DNA from 3 places in the Gallintestinimicrobium sp. genome. Region 3 is predicted to be linked to each of the others. Evidence: predicted binding sites of a transcription regulator. Region 3 holds the regulator's gene; each other region holds the start of a gene.
The links. Region 3 encodes HrcA, which represses chaperone genes, less so after heat shock. Its sites were predicted from a motif close to TGTTAGCACTCNNNNNNNNNGAGTGCTAACA; they were not measured.
Positions count from the first base shown of each region.

Region 1 (6,646 bases), on a different contig from region 3:
AGGCATGGGATATATAGGTGCGTCGCCGGGCGTGCTGTATCACATGGGAGGGGCAGGAGAGCAGACGGTTGTTACAGGCAACCCTGCCCTGCTGGAGGGTGTAAAAGGCAGCCGCTTCACCTCCCTCACCCTCTACGGCATCTCATCGCAGGGGAGCACGACTGGGGCGCAGCTGTTTGATGCATCGTTGTTAAAAAATACATCTTCTGTATCAGTGGAATGTAATGGTAGTGATATCATTATTACAGCCTTGGAGGATGGTCCATATCGGCAGACATCAAGCGTACCAATTGGATTTTTTAAAGAAGGAGACCAAATTTGTATAGCAGCAGAGGCTTTTCCAAAAGACAATGTTGTTATAATAAGAGATTCAAGCAATGCAACCATTGCCAATGTAATCATATCTAATGGGTTGAAAGAAGTTGTTACAATCCCTGCCAACGGAACGTATCGCATTATTTTGTGTATTAATAAAGGTGTTTCAGTCAAAGCAGGAACGGTGGGTGTGTTTTCGAAACTTATTGTTAATAAAGGGAATGTGTCTAAAGATTACGAACCTTACACCGGCGGCAAGCCCTCCCCGTCACCGGAGTATCCGCAGGAGATAGAGAACGCGGGGCAGGATGGGGAGATTAGAGTTGAGGTGCTGGGGAAGAATCTGCTAAGGATAGATGACAGCCTCAAAAATTACGAAAGTAATGATTATGCAGGTACGTCAAAACGCATAATATCTGCGGGGATGGTAGCTGTTGGTCTTGATAATGTTAATCGATTTTATCCGGGTAATGTCAGCAACTGCGCGATTGGAAATGGTAACATTACGTATAATACCAGATCTGCTGGTTTTGCAGTGGGAATTGGAGCAAAATTAATACCAGAACAGACGTACATATGCTCTTATGAATCAACTAATAACGGAAGATTATGCTTATTGTATTATTACGCTGATGGAACATTTTATGGAAGCCGAGATTTTATGAAAAGCAAGACTAAGTTTACCATACCCAAAAATGTAGTGTATACCGTGCTTTTGTTTCGAGATGCGGATGTGGCTGGGGATTACAAATTTTGGGACATTCAGCTTTCATCTGGAGATGTAACCACAGCCTACGAATTCTACAAGCCTCTCCAAACCGCCATTCTCAAAACACCCAACGGTCTGCCCGGAATCCCCGTATCCTCCGGCGGCAATTATACGGACGAGAAAGGGCAGCAGTGGGTAGCGGACGAGATTGACCCTGCGAAGGGCGAGAGGGTGCAGCGGATTGAAGAATACAGGTTTACTGGTACGGAAGAGTGGCTTTCGTGGGGCGTAAACAACCAAGTAGAAGGAATCACAGGCTTTTATTGGTATTTTAAAAATACGTTTTCGACCGCGCAAAAGAGAATATTGAATACTCATGCGGTATTCTCAGAAAACGCGTGGGGTGGAAGAGAAGAAGGCACAGAATTGATTATTGAGGAAACTAATGATGATTATCTTGTTTGGTCTGTTAGAAACGAATATTTAGAGGATACTTCAGACAACAATGTTGCCATTAAATCTTTTAAAAAAATGCTCGGAGAAATAAATGCCAAAATGCTGTATTGCCTTGCAGAATCCATCCGCACACCGCTCCCGCCAGAAACAATCGCCGCTTATAAGGCGCTGAAAACCTACAGCCCAACAACGACCGTGATAAACGATGCTGGCGCAGGGATGAGCGTGGGGTACAGAAGAAAGTGAGGAGAAGTATGTGGAAAGGAATTGACGTATCAGATAACCAGGGCGTGATTGACTGGGAGCAGGTGGCAACGGCAAAGGTATCCTTTGCAATCCTGCGCAGCGTGCGACGATCAGGCAAGGCAGACCATCAGTTTGCTACAAATCTGGAGAGCTGCCGGAAGCACAATATACCTGTGTCTGTATATAAGTATACCTACGCAGCTACACAGGACGCAGCGCGGCAGGAAGCACAGCAGGTCGTAGCATTATTACAATCCCGTGGGCTGACCGGTACAATGGTCTGGTGGGATGTGGAGGACAAAGATGTGCTGCGGCCGCTTGGCGCTGTAAAGCTAACATGCTGCATCCGCGCGGCGCAGGAGGTTATCACGGCAGCAGGGTACGGTTTTGGACTGTATGTTGGGCTGTATGTATATAAGGAGCGCTGGTTTGACTTTAATGCGTTTGCTGGGATACGGTTGTGGGTGGCACGCTATTACCGCGGCTATCGTACAATGACATTTGATGACGGCCCGGACCAGAGCTACAAACCATCAGTTAATCAGGATATTACAGCATGGCAGTATACGAGCTGTGGAGAGATTGCAGGCATCAAAGGCGATGTTGATCTAAATATTAGCTACGAAGATCCGGCAGCATGGACACAGCATGTGGCGGAGTCTGGAGTAATCTATACAGTATCGGTGGCGGATGTCTGGACAAAAGAGCTGGCGGAGATCGCACGGCAGCAATTCGCCGCACGCGGCATTGTCGGCGCAGTGCACAAGGTAATAATACTGGAGTAATATGCAGCGGATAATAAATTTAATCCAATGCCATGTCAGAAAATTTGATACAGGATATAAAAAATAGCAACAAAAGCAGAACAAAAAGCCTGTTTCTTCCTATATAAAAGGAATTTTCTATCTGTCCAGAGTATAAATTCTGGCAATATTGGACAGACTGGTTTATCGGCAGGCTGCAGCTTCTTTATAGGGGAAGCAGCTTTCGAAATCTGAAACAATAGAATGCATGTTCTACGATCTTTCTGTTGTCAGGAATGGAAAATACAGGGCACATGGAAAAGGGTAACAGCTTTTGCATGTGCCTTTTTGTGTATAGATTTTTTGTGTATAAGAAATGAAATTGCCCATACGATGTAAAATACTCTGTGGGGATCCTGCTGCGGCAGAGTGAAATTCTAAAAAAAGTATGAAATTCTACTTTCATAAACCTGATATGAAAATAAAAGAAATAACGAGAAAATAAAAGAAAATAAAAGAAAATAAAAGAAAATAGAACATGAACGGCGCTCAGCTGTGTTGCATAATCGACCGAAGAAACATAATATACATATAGTGTTTAGCACTCAGGACAAATGAGTGCTAACAGTAAATACGAAAGTATGAATTTTCATATAAGGAGGCAGTTATCATGAAGTTAGTACCGTTAGGTGACAGAGTTGTATTAAAGCAGCTGGTTGCAGAAGAGACAACCAAATCCGGAATTGTTCTTCCCGGACAGAATAAAGAGAAGCCCCAGCAGGCAGAAGTCATTGCAGTTGGCCCCGGCGGAGTGGTGGACGGCAAAGAAGTGAAAATGGAAGTTAAGGTTGGCGATCAGGTCATTTACTCCAAGTACGCAGGTACTGATGTGAAACTGGATGACGAAGAATATATCGTTGTAAAGCAGTCAGACATTCTGGCAGTAATCGAAGCGTAAGTTTAAACTTGAATTAGGAGGCTGATTTATTATGGCAAAGGAAATTAAATACGGCGCAGAAGCGCGTGCAGCACTGGAAGCCGGCGTTGATAAGCTGGCAAATACCGTCAGAGTAACCCTTGGACCCAAGGGACGTAACGTAGCACTGGATAAATCCTACGGAGCTCCGCTGATCACCAACGATGGTGTGACCATCGCAAAAGAGATCGAGCTGGAGGATGCATTCGAGAACATGGGTGCACAGCTGGTAAAAGAAGTTGCAACAAAGACCAATGACGTTGCAGGTGACGGCACCACAACCGCAACTGTTCTGGCACAGGCAATGATCGGCGCTGGCATGAGCAACCTGGCAGCAGGTGCAAATCCGATCATTTTAAGAAAAGGTATGCAGAAGGCAACCGAGTGTGCCGTAGATTCCATTCAGAAGATGAGCCAGAAGGTCAACGGTAAGAACCACATTGCAAGAGTTGCAGCGATTTCTGCAGCAAGCGATGAAGTTGGTCAGATGGTTGCAGATGCGATGGAAAAGGTTTCCAACGATGGCGTTATTACCATCGAGGAAAGCAAGACCATGAAGACAGAGCTGGATCTGGTAGAAGGTATGCAGTTTGACAGAGGTTATATCTCTGCATACATGGCTACTGATATGGATAAGATGGAAGCAGTTCTGGACAATCCGTATATCCTAATTACCGATAAGAAGATTTCTAACATTCAGGAGATCCTGCCTTTACTGGAGCAGATCGTTCAGTCCGGCGCAAAGCTGCTGATCATCGCTGAGGATGTAGAGGGCGAGGCTCTGACCACCCTGATCGTCAACAAGCTGCGCGGCACTTTCAATGTAGTAGCTGTTAAAGCGCCTGGCTATGGCGACAGAAGAAAGGCTATGCTGGAGGATATTGCAATCCTGACCGGCGGACAGGTGATCAGCTCCGAACTCGGCCTGGAATTAAAAGAGACCACAATGGATATGCTCGGCCGTGCAAAATCTGTTAAGGTTCAGAAAGAGAACACCATCATTGTTGATGGGGAAGGCGACAAGGCTGCAATCGCAGCGAGAGTTGCACAGATCAAGAAGCAGATCGAAGAGACCACTTCTGATTTCGACAGAGAAAAGCTGCAGGAGAGACTTGCCAAGCTGGCTGGCGGCGTAGCAGTGATCCGTGTCGGCGCTGCAACGGAAACCGAGATGAAAGAAGCAAAACTGCGTATGGAAGACGCTCTGGCAGCTACCCGTGCAGCAGTAGAAGAAGGTATCATCGCAGGCGGCGGTTCTGCATATATCCACGCTGCAAAGGATGTAGAAGCTCTGGCAAATACACTGGAAGGCGATGAGAAGACCGGTGCGAAGATTGTACTGAAGGCTCTGGAAGCTCCTCTGTACTATATCGCAGCAAACGCAGGCCTGGAAGGCAGCGTTATCATCAACAAGGTAAAAGAGTCCCCGATCGGCTTCGGTTTCGATGCCCTGAATGAGACTTATGTAAATATGATCGACGCAGGTATTCTGGACCCTGCAAAGGTTACCAGAAGCGCTCTGCAGAACGCAACCAGCGTTGCAAGCACATTGCTGACAACCGAATCCGTTGTTGCAAGCATTAAGGAAGACACTCCTGCAATGCCCGCCGGCGGTGCAGGCGGCATGGGTATGATGTAAGCTGCACAAACTTTTATAAGAAACATGAAAAACTGCTGCCGGCAGGTTTTGCCGACGGCAGTTTTTTTATGTCCGAAGCTGGTTTGCCTAGTTCGCCCGCGTCACATCATTCGCAAAAAGCGCAGCTTCGCTGCTTTTTCGCTGCTGCGCAGCTCCTTTTTGCTCATGAAATGGCGATCTCTTCGTAGAGCTCTATAAGCATCTTTTCATGCAAGCATGAAATCTGCTTATAGAGCTCTACGAGTGAACTGTGTCCTTCATTTTATACAAAGATTTGAGAAATTTGCCTTGTCTCGAATGGGGAAAATGTTATAATTTATCTATCAGACATTGAGAACGAAAACGTGAAAATCAGAAAATGAAAGGAGAAGCAGAATGTCTTATATTGACATCATCAAAGAAAAGGCCAGATCGGACAGAAAGACGATCGTACTTCCGGAGACGAATGACAAGAGAACGCTGATCGCAGCATCCCATATTATCGAAGAGGGGATTGCCAACATTATTATGGTTGGCAATGAAGAAAAGATCATGGATGGTGCAGGATGGCTGGAAGTTGATCTGACCGGTGTGCGCGTGATCGATCCTACGAAATGTGAGAAGCTGGACGAATACGTTCAGTTATTATATGAAACGAGAAAGCATAAGGGAATGACGCCCGAAAAGGCACGTCAGATTCTGCTGACCGATAACATGACCTTTGGTGTTATCATGGTAAAAGCAAATGATGCAGACGGAATGGTGGCGGGTGCATGCCATGCAACCGCAGATACCCTGCGTCCGGCGCTGCAGATTTTAAAGACCGCACCCGGTGTAAAGCTGGTATCCGGTTTCTTTATTCTGGATGTACCCAACTGTGAATACGGCGAGCACGGTACGTTCCTGTTTGCAGATTGTGGCCTGAATCAGGATCCGACCGCTGAAGAGCTTGCAGCGATTGCAGACACCAGTGCAAAGAGCTTTAAGACCCTTGTCGGCGCAAAACCGATTATCGCGATGCTGTCCCATTCCACCAAGGGAAGCGCAAAGCATCCTCTGGTAGATAAGGTTGTAAAAGCGGTAGAAATTGCACACGAACAGTATCCCGGACTGACCTTGGACGGCGAACTGCAGACTGACGCAGCGATTGTGCCCTCTGTTGCAAAATCCAAAGCGCCCGGCAGCGAAGTTGCAGGTAAGGCAAACGTTCTGATCTTCCCGAACCTGGACTGCGGCAATATCGGCTACAAGCTGGTACAGAGACTGGCAAAGGCGGAAGCCTATGGGCCAATGCTGCAGGGTATCGCAAAGCCCGTAAACGACCTGTCCAGAGGCTGTTCCTGGGAAGACATCGTCGGAGTAGTAGCATTAACTGCTGTTCAGGCACAGCTCATGTAGCGCACGCAAGTGAGTCAGCATGCTTGCATGATTGACGAACGGCGAAGTTGCCGAGTGAGCTATGCTCACGACATAATTGATACAATAGAAAAATAAACGCCGTCCGTATAGGGCGGCATTTGTTTTTCTTGCATCATTAACGAACGGGCAGCCTGCGCAGCAGGAAGTAAAGTGTGCCGGTGCGA
Region 1 covers NZ_JBKVPW010000004.1:71,915-78,560, forward strand. The annotation lists gene ACLTOQ_RS05285 (hypothetical protein) at 1-1,726, shown strand, start outside; gene ACLTOQ_RS05290 (GH25 family lysozyme) at 1,735-2,511, shown strand; gene groES (co-chaperone GroES) at 3,140-3,427, shown strand; gene groL (chaperonin GroEL) at 3,459-5,084, shown strand; gene pta (phosphate acetyltransferase) at 5,460-6,461, shown strand.
Region 1: groES (co-chaperone GroES) is a predicted target of HrcA. The motif match lies at 3,066-3,096, and genes of this name have one in related genera.

Region 2 (6,646 bases), on a different contig from region 3:
TATCCGACAGCGTAAGTCCAAGCTCTATGGTACATTTTCCCTTCCGTAATCTGCGGATATGGCGTCTCTTGATCTCCATATTCAGTCCGTCGATCACCTCTTCCAGAGGCTCTACAGACTTTGCAAGCTTCAGATCATCGTTCTTAAATACTGTTACCGCACGGTTCATGATATCCTGAACCGCCGCCGTAAATACCTTCAGCTCTTCTTCTGCTTTGGCAGAAAAATGCAGATCCTTTTCCGCCATTTCCTGTGCATATCCTACGAGATTGATCGCATGGTCACAGATCCGCTCAAAATCACCGATACAATGCAGCAGCGTGGACAGTGTATGGCTGTCTCTCGTAGAAAGATTCCGGCTGCTTAATTTTACCAGATAAGTACCCAGCTGATCTTCGTAGGAATCCACAAGATTTTCCAGATTTTCCACCCGCTTTGCCTGTTCTGGATGGAACTCTGTCACAAGCCCCATTCCAAGCAACAGGGCTTCCCGGGCATACTCTGCCATATCGCCTGCGGCTGTTTTACACTGCTCCAGTGCAAAATGCGGCGATGCCAGGAAACGCTCGTCCAGGATCTGAATGCTCTTTTCTACCGGAACATCCTCGAGCTCGTCCGGAGTAACCGGAATCGTCTTCATCGCAAGCTTTACCAATACTTCGGATATCGGCAGCATGATAATCACCGCCGACAGGTTAAAGATACTGTGGATCATGGCAATGATGAAAGGGTTTGCAAGCTCTGTCATAAACGAAAAATGTACGATCGCATCGATCAGATAAAAAAGCACCATGAAAAAGCTTGTCTTTAAAATACAGAAATATAAATGCATCAGCGCTGCACGCTTCGCATTTTTACTTGCGCCCATAGAGGAAAGGATCGCAGTGATCGCCGTACCGATGTTTTCACCCATCAGAATCGGGATCGCAGAACCGATGGTAAGTGTTCCACTCATGGAAAGTGCCTGCAGGATACCGATGGATGCAGAAGAGCTCTGAATAACCGCAGTCAGCACCAGACCGGCAAGCATACCAAGGATCGGATTGGAGAACATCGTCAGAATGCCGGTAAATTTCTCATTGCCCGCCAGCGGCTCTACTGCAGAGGACATAGTTTCCATACCAAACATCAGAACTGCAAAGCCGATCAAAATCGTACCGATATCTTTTTTCTTATCATTTTTAGCGGTCATCAGCATGATCACGCCAATGATACCGACGATTGGTGAGAAGTTCGCCGGCTTTAACAGCTGTACAAACACATTGCTGCTTTCGATACCAGTCAAGCTCAGCATCCAGGAAGTAACGGTCGTTCCGACGTTCGCTCCCAAAATAACGCCTGCAGCCTGCGTCAGCTTCATAATACCGGAGTTTACGAGTCCGACTACCATTACCGTCGTTGCTGACGATGACTGAATTACTGCCGTGACAACACAGCCCAGCAGCGCGCCCTTCCATTTGTTGGAAGTCAGCGATTCCAGAATTTCTTCCAGACGTCCGCCCGACGTTCTTTTCAGACCATCTCCCAGAACCTGCATACCGTATAAAAACAGAGCAAGTCCCCCGACCATCGCCAATATTCCGAATATATCCATTTCATCCTCCATGCTGCGGTCCTGCCGCTCATTTTTCAAAGATATTACTTTGATTTTACATGATTGAGCCTTTTTACGCAACCTTTCGGGTGAAATCCAGCGCATTTCTCCTGTCGAATATCGCCCTTTTCCTTTCCTGCCGCAGTGGGATCCTCCCAAAGCGTTTTTATTGTATAAAATCGAAGCTTCCTTTACGACAAAAAATCCCGGTACGTTTTCACGCACCGGGATTTTTATCAGGTGAGATTTTGACGGAATGCTCAGATTTGTATACCGAAAAGATCAGCCTTCAATTGCGATCCGGTTGTCTTTCTTTTCTACCTTCTTTGCTTCCTTCTTCAAAATGTGAAGCTGCAGGATACCGTTTTCAAACTTCGCGGAAACATCCTCGGGTTCAACGGCTTCGCCGACATAAAATGTTCTGGAGCAGCTGCCTGCGTAACGCTCCTGACGAATATACTTGCCGGTCTTCTTATCGGTTTCGTCTTTATCAAGGCCTTTGACAGCGCTGATATTCAGATAACCATTTTCGACGGTGATCGTAACCTCGTCTTTCTTGAAGCCAGGCAGATCAATATCTACCTCGTAAGCATCCTCGGTTTCCCGAACATCTGTCTTCATGAGGTTCTTTGCATGTTTGCCATACAGAGGATTCTTCTTACCGAAGAACTCACTCTCATCCGGCCAGCTCATCCAGTTATCCATATTCTCAAATAAATCTTCATCCCAAATTCTAGGCAGTAACATAAGTCATTCCTCCATTCCTTCTATCATGCCTTCTGTGAATCCTTTTCAGAAGTGGTTGTCATTTTATCTGGTTCAAAGAAAAGCTTTCTGAGAACTCCGATTCCGTTTTCGGCATCTTCTGTTCTTTTTGTTCCCTTTCCTTTGTTCTAGATGTAATATAACACTCATTATTAGCAGTGTCAATAGGCGAGTGCTAATTTTTTTGTGAAGAATTTGTGAACGCTGCGAGCTCTGTAAAATGACAAAAACAATATCCAAAAGCTTTGGCTCTCCTTCTTATTTTAGCTTGTACGAAATCTTGACACGGAACACAATGTGAGGGAAAATACTATGAAAACAGCCGCCATGACTGACATCAACAGAGGTCTTGCAAAACACCTCTGAAAAAAAGGGCATGTTAGATGAAACAAAAAACACTTATTCCGCTTATCGTTTTCTTACTGGGTATATGCCTTGTTGGTATAATCCTATACAAAGTAGACTCTCATGAAACAGCACAGAACCATACAACAGCATTATTAAATGCAACAACCTATGGGGAACGCATAAAAAATGAGATTACAGAAGGGATAGACGTTACGGATGTTCTGAAACAGATTTTGATCAGTGAATCTGGAGAATTTAACCAGTTTGACATGATTGCAGAAAATCTTATGTCTGATTCTATTGAAAGCGTGCAGCTTGCTCCGAATGGTGTTGTGACAGATATTTATCCGTCCACCGGAAATGAAGCAGGCAAAATTGATCTGCTCCATGATAAAGATCGTGGAAAGATTTCCTGTTATGCAAGGGACAACCATACAATCATTACCCAGGGACCATTCAAATTGAAACAGGGCGGCTCTGGAATTGCTGTCCGCAATCCCATTTTCCTGAAGGATGAAAACGGGTTGGAATATTTCTGGGGCTTTACCATTGTTGTCCTGCGTGTACCCGACATTTTCTCAGACGCGGTCAGTGCACTTTCCAGCTTTGGATATGAATACAGAATTTCAAAGACAGATGCTCCCTGGAGTGATACCTATAACATTGTTTCTCAATCAAATGATTCGTTGATAAATCCGGTTTCTTATACTTTTACGATAGGGGAAGAGGAATGGATGTTTGAAGTAGCTCCTCAAGGTGGATGGCGAAACAATTTATTAATAGCAAAAACCAGTGTGATATTAACTGCTAACGTTATACTTCTGTCCGTTCTTACCTGTGTATGGCTGACTTCGAAAGAAAATAAAAACAGATTTCAGATACTGGCACACACGGATTCCCTTACCAATATTTACAATCGCTATGGATTTGATGAATTGGCAGCGAAAATGATAGCTAAAAATCCGAAAACTCATTTTGTGGCTGCACTTTTTGATATTGATGACTTTAAGTTTATCAATGATATCTATGGACACGGTTATGGTGACAAGGCATTGAAATGTCTTGCAGACAGCATGAAAGCTTTTTTTCCATCTGATGCCATATTAGGAAGAAACGGTGGAGACGAATTTTGTGTTCTTCTCCCTAACTATACCTTTGAAGAAGCAGAAGCGCAATTGCAGCAATTCACCAGCCTTCCCAAAACATTCTCATGCAGAGGAAGGGAGCAGCAATTTTATATTTCTCTTGGATATGCGGAATATCCGACCTTTGCATCCAGTCTTTCACAGCTCATGCGCTGTGCAGATGCAGCTCTCTATGAAATAAAGCTTCACGGGAAAAATGGATGTATGTCTTACAGTAAGAAACTTCAATCCGTTGTTCGCAAACAGCTGGGCTTTGCACTTAGAGATATCTCCGAACACCTTCCGGGTGCATTTATCATATACAGAGCAGACAAGGAAGATGACGAACTTTTTTATGCAAACCATGAATTTCTTTCTATGACCGGATATCAAAGTATGGATGAATTCTTCAGGCTCACCAATAAGAGTTTTCACAACCTGATTCGTGAAGATGAGCAGCAGCAGATAGAAGCAAGCATTTGGGAACAAATCGACAGCGGAAATGAAAATGACTATATTCATTTTCATCTTCGAAAGGCGGACGGATCTTATCTTTCTGTACTGGATCATGGGAGAATTGTAGAAAGCCCACAATATGGAAAAGTATTCTATGTATTATTTATGGACTGGGAAGATATGCATATTCATTACAGCGACAAATTTTCCGGATAAGTTTTCCGATTGGCATGCTCCAGCTCAAGCAGTGCCATCTTTTTGTCAAGTCCGCCTGCATACCCTGTCAGGTTCCCCTTTGTCCCAACAACCCGATGGCATGGAATGATGATTGAAATCCCGTTATGTCCCACCGCACCGCCTACCGCCTGCGCAGACATATGAGGCCGGTTCTGCAGCTTTTCCATCTGGCTTGCGATTTCTCCGTAGGTCATCGTCTGACCATAGGGAATCTGCAGCAAAATCCTCCATACCGCCTGCCGAAACGGCGATCCGATCGGATGCAGCTTCGGTGTAAAGTCCGGTTCTTTTCCCGAAAAATATTCGTCCAGCCATTCCCTTGCCTGTGCAAGTATCGGCGTTTCCTGCGCAACCTGCTCTGCCGGAAGTGTATCTGCAAAATAGCTCTGCCCGAAAAACCACAAACCGGTAAGCCCGATTTCGTCCGCCGCCAGCAAAATATCCCCAAGCCTGGAAGGATATATGCTCGTATAAGCTTTCTGATAAATATCTGTCATGATCACACCCTAAAAATGTTTGGAAAATATCTCGTGTAAATACTCCTGCTACCTGTTTGTGATCTTCTCTGCCAGCCTGCGCATTGCACTGCACCGGTCAGACAGATTTTCTTTTGTCACCAGATATGCTACATCGGCTTCCTTTGCTTTTACGACCATGAACTGATTCACATCCGCAGAAAAATGAATCGGATCCATGTAATAATCCAGATTCAAAATAATATCCTCATCCGTCTGAAAATCGTAAATCTGCACATTGTCATACGCAATCAGCGCTTCCATCGCCGCCTGTCTGGCATAGAGATATTCCTCCGTCTGCCCGCTCCGGTACACGCTGTCCCACCAAAGCTCGGAATAGGGCGGCAGGAAAAAATAAAATTCTGTCTCCGGATGCTTTTTTACCATATCTGTCAACAAACCAATATTTTCCTCTACCCGTGCCTGCCACTCAGACGGCTCCTGCATCGGTGCAATCTCTTCCGACTGTTCGTAATGCTTTCTCGCCTCTTCTTCAGAAAAGGTTTTGTACTGCCAGAAATTATAAGACATCCCATCGTCGTACCCGCTGAAATTCATCGCCAGCAGATACGGGATATCCTCAAACAATACATCCTTGTTGAACAGATACTTCACGTCATTGAACGGATTTTTATCATATAAATACAGCGGCATCGAATCGTTGACAAAATTCGTCTCCGGGTCGCCGTCCAAGGCAAACAGATCGAGGCTGTAAAACACATTTTTCAGATCGTGCGTCGCAAACGCTTCATCCATATAAAATTTCAGATCTGCGCATGTCCCGGAGCTTTTGATCGCCTTGACCGTCCTACAGGAAAATGCCTCGTCAAACCAGTGATTGTTATAGTTTTCCGCTGTAGAGGATCCTGCCAGCACGCTGTCATAAGAAAAATTCCGTATTGTGCCGATACACTGATATTCCGATTTCGTTACGACTGCTTTCATCCCCGGCAGCGGACCGTGAAAATGATAAAACGGGTCAAAAATCACTACCACTGCTGCGATCGCTGCTAAAAGCGCTGCCGTCCAGACCGCAAAACGCCGAATCCATTTGGAATTTACCATATTTTCCGCTCATTTCTGCGCACGCTTTTTGCGCATGTCGAGTTTGTGTCAAGTGCGCGCAGACACAAATCTCGCGATTGAAAAATTTTATTTTTCAATTTTTCTCTCATTCCTCACACTGTCCCGGACAGATCATACTGCCGCCATTTTCCCTTTAAAACGAAAAATAGAGATACTCGCTCACGCCTGTCATTGAGATTATTGACCAGGTAAACAAAACCGCCAGAAGCACCGGATACAGCCTGCCATAGCCTTTCTGCCTCTGCAATGCAACCACGCCGGATACTTTTTCTCCGGAAAGAACCCGGAAACAGATTGCAATCAGCACAACAAAAATTCCGAGCCAGAACCACGAAAGTAGTCCCGGCAGCTTCATCGACAGCGCCTTTGTGATAATGTAACATTCCGTCATGTCGAGCGCCGATGCCATCTGAAACACAAAGCCGTTCCATTTCAGGCTGACAATGCTTTTTAAAACGTCAACCCCCTGCGCAATGCTCTCCGCCCTGAAAAACACGAAGGTCATACATACATAGGCAAAG
Region 2 covers NZ_JBKVPW010000001.1:57,120-63,765, forward strand. The annotation lists gene ACLTOQ_RS00260 (Na/Pi cotransporter family protein) at 1-1,594, opposite strand, end outside; gene ACLTOQ_RS00265 (Hsp20/alpha crystallin family protein) at 1,877-2,341, opposite strand; gene ACLTOQ_RS00270 (diguanylate cyclase domain-containing protein) at 2,743-4,503, shown strand; gene ACLTOQ_RS00275 (methylated-DNA--[protein]-cysteine S-methyltransferase) at 4,479-5,021, opposite strand; gene ACLTOQ_RS00280 (hypothetical protein) at 5,070-6,104, opposite strand; gene ACLTOQ_RS00285 (MBOAT family O-acyltransferase) at 6,259-6,646, opposite strand, start outside.
Region 2: ACLTOQ_RS00265 (Hsp20/alpha crystallin family protein) is a predicted target of HrcA. The motif match lies at 2,510-2,540, and genes of this name have one in related genera.

Region 3 (6,646 bases):
GGAAATGTAAAAAATTTTACATGAATTTTACAAAAACGGTGGGCAGATTTTACGGACGCCTGTTACAATGGGCTGGAAATGAAGATCAGATCAAAAAGGAGAGAGTTATGCAACTGGAAGGAATTTCGGTATTGTTTTCATTTATCGGCGGCCTGGGGATGTTTCTGTACGGCATGCATGTAATGGCGAACGGCCTGCAGCATTTTGCGGGCGGAAAGATGCAGCGGCTGATGAGCTTTCTGACACAGAACAGGCTGATGGCAATCCTGGTAGGAACCCTCGTCACGGCAGTGATTCAGAGCTCTTCTGCGACGACAGTTATGGTGGTCGGCTTTGTCAATGCCGGGATGCTGAATCTGTCGCAGGCGGTCGGCGTCATTATGGGTGCAAACATCGGTACGACGATCACCGCGTGGCTGGTATCCCTGAGCGAGTTCGGCAGTTTTTTGAACCCGGAATTTTATGCACCCCTGCTGCTGGGAATCGGTGCGTTTGTCATTTTATTTGCAAAATCAGACAAAAAGAAACAGATCGGTGAAATCCTGATCGGATTTGCCGTGCTGTTTATCGGCCTTTCCTTTATGTCCGACGCGATTAAGCCCTATCGGGATTCGCCGATCTTTTCCAATGCGTTTACCATGCTCGGCAAAAATCCGCTGCTCGCGATCCTGACAGGTACAGTTGTAACGGCGATTATCCAGAGCTCTTCTGCCTCGGTCGGCATTTTGCAGACGCTGGCAATGAACGGCATCGTCAACTGGAAATCCGCAGTGTTTATCACGCTCGGACAGAATATCGGTACCTGTGTGACCGCGCTTTTATCCGGCGTTGGTTCCGGCAGAAACGGAAAACGCGCGTCTGTCATCCATCTTTCCTTTAATGTCATTGGCGCGGTACTGTTCGGCATAATCATGTATGTGCTGTTTTTGATTTTCCCGGCATGGGGCGCGTCTACGATGAGCAGCGTGGACATTTCCATTTTCCATACGGTATTCAATATCACCTGTACCGTGGTGCTGCTTCCGTTTGCAGAAAAGCTCGTCTGGGTTTCTGGCAAGCTTGTGCCCGGGACAGAGGAAACAGAGGACGAGCTGGAGGGCAGCGAAGCAAGAAAGATGGCGAAGCGCTTAGACAGCAGAGTGCTTGGGAATCCGCTCTTTGCGCTGGCAACCGTAGTGCGTGAAGTTTCTGTGATGGGGCATGCGACCTGCCAGAACCTGGAGCTTGCGCTTGCAGCCGTGTCAGAAGAAAATCCGCAGAAGGCGCAGAAGGTATACGAGCGGGAAAAAGATATCAACAGTATGGAAAAAATCCTGACGGAGTTTTTGGTAGAGGTAGATAATCTTTCCTTGACAGAGGGGCAGCAGGAGCAGGTGAAAAACCTGTTTTATACGGTCAGCGACATCGAACGGGCGGGCGATCATGCGGAAAACATCGCAGAGCTGGCGGAGACGCTATCGAAAAATTCCGGCAGTTTTTCCAAAAAGGGAAAAGCGGATCTGGAACTGATTTCCGCCCAGACAATGCAGTCCTTGCAGATTGCGGTAGAATCGAGGGAAACAGGTTCTGTTAAGTCTGCAAATGCAGTCCGTGTGCTGGAACAGAGCGTGGATCAGCTGGAAGGGGAGATGCGGGAAAAACATATCCGCAGACTTTCCAAAGGAAAATGTGACCCGGAGAGCGGCGTAATCTTTTTGGATATCATCAGCAATCTGGAGCGGATCTCCGACCATGCGGTGAATATCGCAGATTATGTAAAAGCGGAGTCGGAGGCTGGAATCCCGGCGATCAGGATCTAAAGCTGACGTAGCGCGCGGCAGTGTAATTCATGACAATAGAATGCTCGCAGAGCGTGCATTCTATTGTTGCATGGCGTGTCGGATGAAGATGTAATCGTGCGGCGCGGCAGGGTATAAAACGCACGGCAGCGCAAAACGCGTAGCAACGCGTTTATAAGAAAAGGAGAATCCGGAATGATCTATATTATAGAGGACGATGAAAATATCAGAAATCTGGTTCAGGTGGCACTGAACGGTTCCGGCTATGAGACTGCGGCATTTGAAACTGCGGAGGAAGCACTTGGCGCATTTAAAGTAAAGGCTCCCCAGCTGGCGATTTTTGATCTGATGCTGCCGGGAATGGACGGACTGGAAGCAATCCGTAAAATTCGCGCAAACGATGCATGGAAAAAGCTTCCGGTGCTGGTGCTGACGGCGAAGGATAAGGAATACGACAAGGTAGCAGGACTGGATGGGGGCGCAGACGACTATATGACCAAGCCCTTCAGCGTGCTGGAGCTGCTGGCACGGGTGCGTTCCCTGCTGCGCCGTACTAAAGAGGAGGAACCGGAACAGCCGAAGCTTTTCGACTGCGGTGCCCTGCATCTGGATCTGGAAACGCGGGAGGTAAAGGTAAATGGAAGTGAGGTTCTTTTAACCTACAAAGAATATGAGCTGCTTGTTTATCTGGCAGAAAATCAGAACCGTGTGGTATCGCGGGATGAGCTTTTGGATAAGCTCTGGGACTGGCGGGCGGACGTGGAGACGAGAACGCTCGATATCCATATCAAGACCCTTCGCCAGAAGCTGGGGGAAGAGGCGGGACACTACATTAAAACGGTGCGCAGTGTCGGCTACCGTTTTATGAAGCCTCAGGAATAGGAAAGCAAAAGGAAAAATGGGGAAATGAAAAAAATTATGATAAAAAATCCGGTACTGGTCCGCTTTGGCATGATCTTAGTATTGGCGCTGGCGATCAGCAGTATTGTTTCGTCTTTTTTTCTTGGAAGCCGGATGCGGCAGGAAAATGTGGAGATGATGGAAAAGACGATTTCCGTAGTCGAATACACACTCGATACGGATAAACCGTTGCAGGAGCAGCTGCAGAAGGTTCATGCCTCTGCACTGGATGCGAATGTCCGGGTTACGATAATCGCAAAAGACGGGACAGTGCTTGCTGATTCTGATCTGAAAAATGTGGACGGTATGGAAAATCATCTTGACAGGCAGGAGGTAAAGGAGGCACTTGAAAAGGGTGAGGGCAGTTCGACCCGTTATTCTGAAAGTCTTGGTCAGGAGATGCTGTATGTAGCAAAGCTTTCAGAGGATGGAAAGGCTATTATTCGTATGTCGATTCCCTACACCGGCCTTTTCCGGTATATGATCGTAGTGCTTCCGCTTCTGCTTGTCGGAATGATGGTTGCGTTTGTTGTAAGCGTTGCAGTTGCAGCGAGATATTCCGGATATATCCGCTCTGATGAAATCAAACGGCAGATGGTGCAGATGGAGCGGGACCGTAAAATTCGCCAGGAATTTTTCAGTAATGCCTCCCATGAGCTTAAAACGCCGATTACGTCCGTGCGGGGCTATGCGGAGCTGTTGAGTCAGGATTTTGTCAAGGATGAGGCGACCAGGAAGGATTTCCTTGCGAGGATTTTAAAGGAAACAGAGCATATGACAAGTCTGATCGATGATATCCTGATGATCTCGCGGCTGGAAAGCAAGGATGCGGAGGTAACGCTGAGTAAGGTAAATTTAAAAAGTGTGATGGATGAGGTCCTGGAATCCCTGACACCACAGGCGGCATCCTGTAAGGTGGAAATTTCGGGCTCATGTGGAAATGTGATCCTCCAGGCAAGTCTGCAGCAGATGCGGGAGCTTTTATCAAATCTGATCAGCAATGGCATCAAATACAACCATCCGGGCGGACATGTCTGGACAAAAATCTGGCAGGAGCCAGAGGCAGTATATATAGAAGTAAAGGATGATGGCGTAGGAATCGATCCGGAGGATCAGAAACGTGTCTTTGAACGCTTTTTCAGGGTGGACAAGGGAAGAAGCCGAAAAATGGGCGGAACCGGCCTGGGACTGTCGATTGTGAAGCATATCACGGCGTATTATGGGGGCAGTGTAAGGCTTACCAGTGAGCCTGGAGCCGGAAGTACATTTTTTGTCGAAATTCCGATGTCCGGAATAAATAAAATGTAAAAATATTTTCTAAAAAGCGTTAATTTTTTCGGCGAAAACAGAGGAAAGGTTGACAATATCTGGTTTTAGAAGTAAACTAATCACTAAATTCAGGTAATTGCTAGATAATGATATGACAAGGAGAATGGATACCTGGGTGTTAAGGAGGAGATCATTATGAGAAAAAGCACAGTGAAGAAAACTGTAACAAAGGCACCCGTTAATAAAAAAGAAACCGTAAAAGCTGAGACTGTTGCGGCAGTAAAGACCGAGGAACCCAAGACAGAGGCTGTTGAAGCAAAGGCAGAAGAAAAAGCAGTTGAAGCAGAAGCAACAGCTGCAGCTAAAGCAGAGGAAAAGCCCGCAGCAAAGAAAACAGCTGCAAAGAAAACCACAACAGCAAAGGCAACCGCTGAAAAGAAAGCGCCGGCAAAGCGCGCAACAAAAGCAGCAGCTGTAAAGACTGAGGTAAGCGTTCAGTTTGCAGGCAAGGAATACACAACTGAGAGACTGGTTGAGATTGCCAAAGATGTATGGCAGTATGACCTGGGCAACGCACCGGAAGAGTTCAAGAGCGTTGAGCTGTATGTAAAGCCGGAAGAGAGCGCAGTATACTATGTGATCAACGGTACAACGAGCGGAAGCTTCGGAATCTAAGTGTCTGAGCAGACACCGCAATCGAAAGCAGGCGTCGCCATAATCTGAGCGGGCGCTGCAGAGTCAGAACGTACATAATACACAGAAATAAGAACAGCCGTATCGGGGACGAATCCTTCCCGGTGCGGCTGCTTTTTTCATAAATTCTCCATTCCGCAGGCGCTTTGCGCCGAAGGAATCGCGAGGCGAACGTCCAGTTCGGCTCTGCGATCCTAACTACTTTGTGACGCCTGTGGCACAAATAGCTGTGCGAAAAATAAGCGATCACGCTTATTTTTCACACTATCTTCACAAGTATTTTGGGAAAATCTGTTGACAATAGAGTAGGGGAGTGGTAATGTAATCATCAGAAGGTGTTAGCACTCCAAGTGATTGAGTGCTAACAAATCAGAAAGCAGGTGAGAACGTGGAACTCGATGAAAGGAAAAAGAAAATTCTGCAGGCAGTTATTCGGAACTATCTGGAGACAGGAGAGCCGGTGGGCAGCAGGACAATTTCCAAGTATACCGATTTGAATTTAAGTTCCGCGACCATCCGCAATGAGATGTCCGATCTGGAAGAAATGGGCTACATTTTACAGCCCCATACCTCTGCAGGACGGATTCCTTCTGATAAGGGTTACCGCTTTTATGTAGACACCATGCTGGGTGAGCGGGAACGTGAAGTGGAAGAGTTAAAAGGTCTGCTTCTGGAAAAGGATGAAAAGATGGACACTCTCTTAAAGAGAGTGGCGAGAGTGCTGGCGACCAACACCAACTATGCGGCGATGATCACCACACCCCAGTATCAGCGCAATAAGCTGAAATTCATCCAGCTTTCAAAAGTAGATGAGCATCAGCTTCTGGCAGTTGTTGTAGTAGAAGGCAATGTGATCAAGAACACGATGCTTCAGGTCGAAGAGGATCTGGATGATGCGACACTCCTGAAACTGAACATCCTGTTAAACACCCATTTAAACGGGCTGTCGATTGATGAAATCAATCTTGCGATGATTTCGGAGATGAAGCAGCAGGCAGGCGTTCACAGCGGCATTGTAAGCGGAGTGATTGATGCAGTTGCCGAAGCGATCCGGTCGGATGAGGATTTAAAGATCTATACCAGCGGAACCAATAACATCCTGAAATATCCGGAGCTGACGGACAATCGGGAAAAGACCAGCGAGCTGATCAATGTATTTGAAGAAAAGAAAGCGCTGGGAGAGCTGGTTCAGGATTCCCTTTCCGAAGAGAATAACACCGGCATTCAGGTTTATATCGGCAATGAGACGCCGGTTTCGTCCATGAAGGACTGCAGCGTCGTAACTGCAACCTATGAGCTTGGAGAGGGCATGAGAGGTACGATCGGAATCATCGGTCCCAAACGAATGGATTATGACAAGGTCATCGGTACCTTAAAGACACTGATGAACGAGTTGGATACTTTATATAAGAAGTAGAAAGGGTGACAGGCGTGGCAGAAGAGAGAATGGAAGAGGAAGTAAAGCAGGACACATCGGAAACCGAAACGCAGGAAAAACGGAATACGGAAGAATGTGAAGAAACTGCGGAGGCTTCCGCAGAAAATACAGAAACTCCGGAAGATGGGGAAGCTTCTGAGGAAAAAGATAAAAAAGGCTTCTTTTCCGGAAGAAAAAAAGAGAAAAAGGAAGATGCCGTAAAGGCACAGATCAACGAGCTGCAGGATAAGGTAATGCGGCAGATGGCTGAGTTCGAGAACTTCCGCAAGCGCTCCGAAAAGGAAAAGTCTGCGATGTTCGAGACAGGCGCAAAGAGCGTGATCGAAAAGATCCTTCCTGTTGTAGATAATTTTGAAAGAGGACTTGCAACCGTACCGGAAGACGAAAAGGATGCTCCTTTTGTAGACGGTATGAACAAGGTTTACAGGCAGCTGCTAACAGAGCTTGAAAACCTCGGTGTAAAACCGATCGAAGCGGTCGGCAAAGAGTTCGATCCCAACTTCCACAACGCAGTGATGCAGGTGGAAAACGATGAGCTGGAACCCGGAACTGTAGCACAGGAGCTTTT
Region 3 covers NZ_JBKVPW010000003.1:13,499-20,144, forward strand. The annotation lists gene ACLTOQ_RS03520 (Na/Pi cotransporter family protein) at 108-1,799, shown strand; gene ACLTOQ_RS03525 (response regulator transcription factor) at 1,974-2,660, shown strand; gene ACLTOQ_RS03530 (ATP-binding protein) at 2,685-3,986, shown strand; gene ACLTOQ_RS03535 (DUF6465 family protein) at 4,143-4,622, shown strand; gene hrcA (heat-inducible transcriptional repressor HrcA) at 5,029-6,057, shown strand; gene grpE (nucleotide exchange factor GrpE) at 6,087-6,646, shown strand, end outside.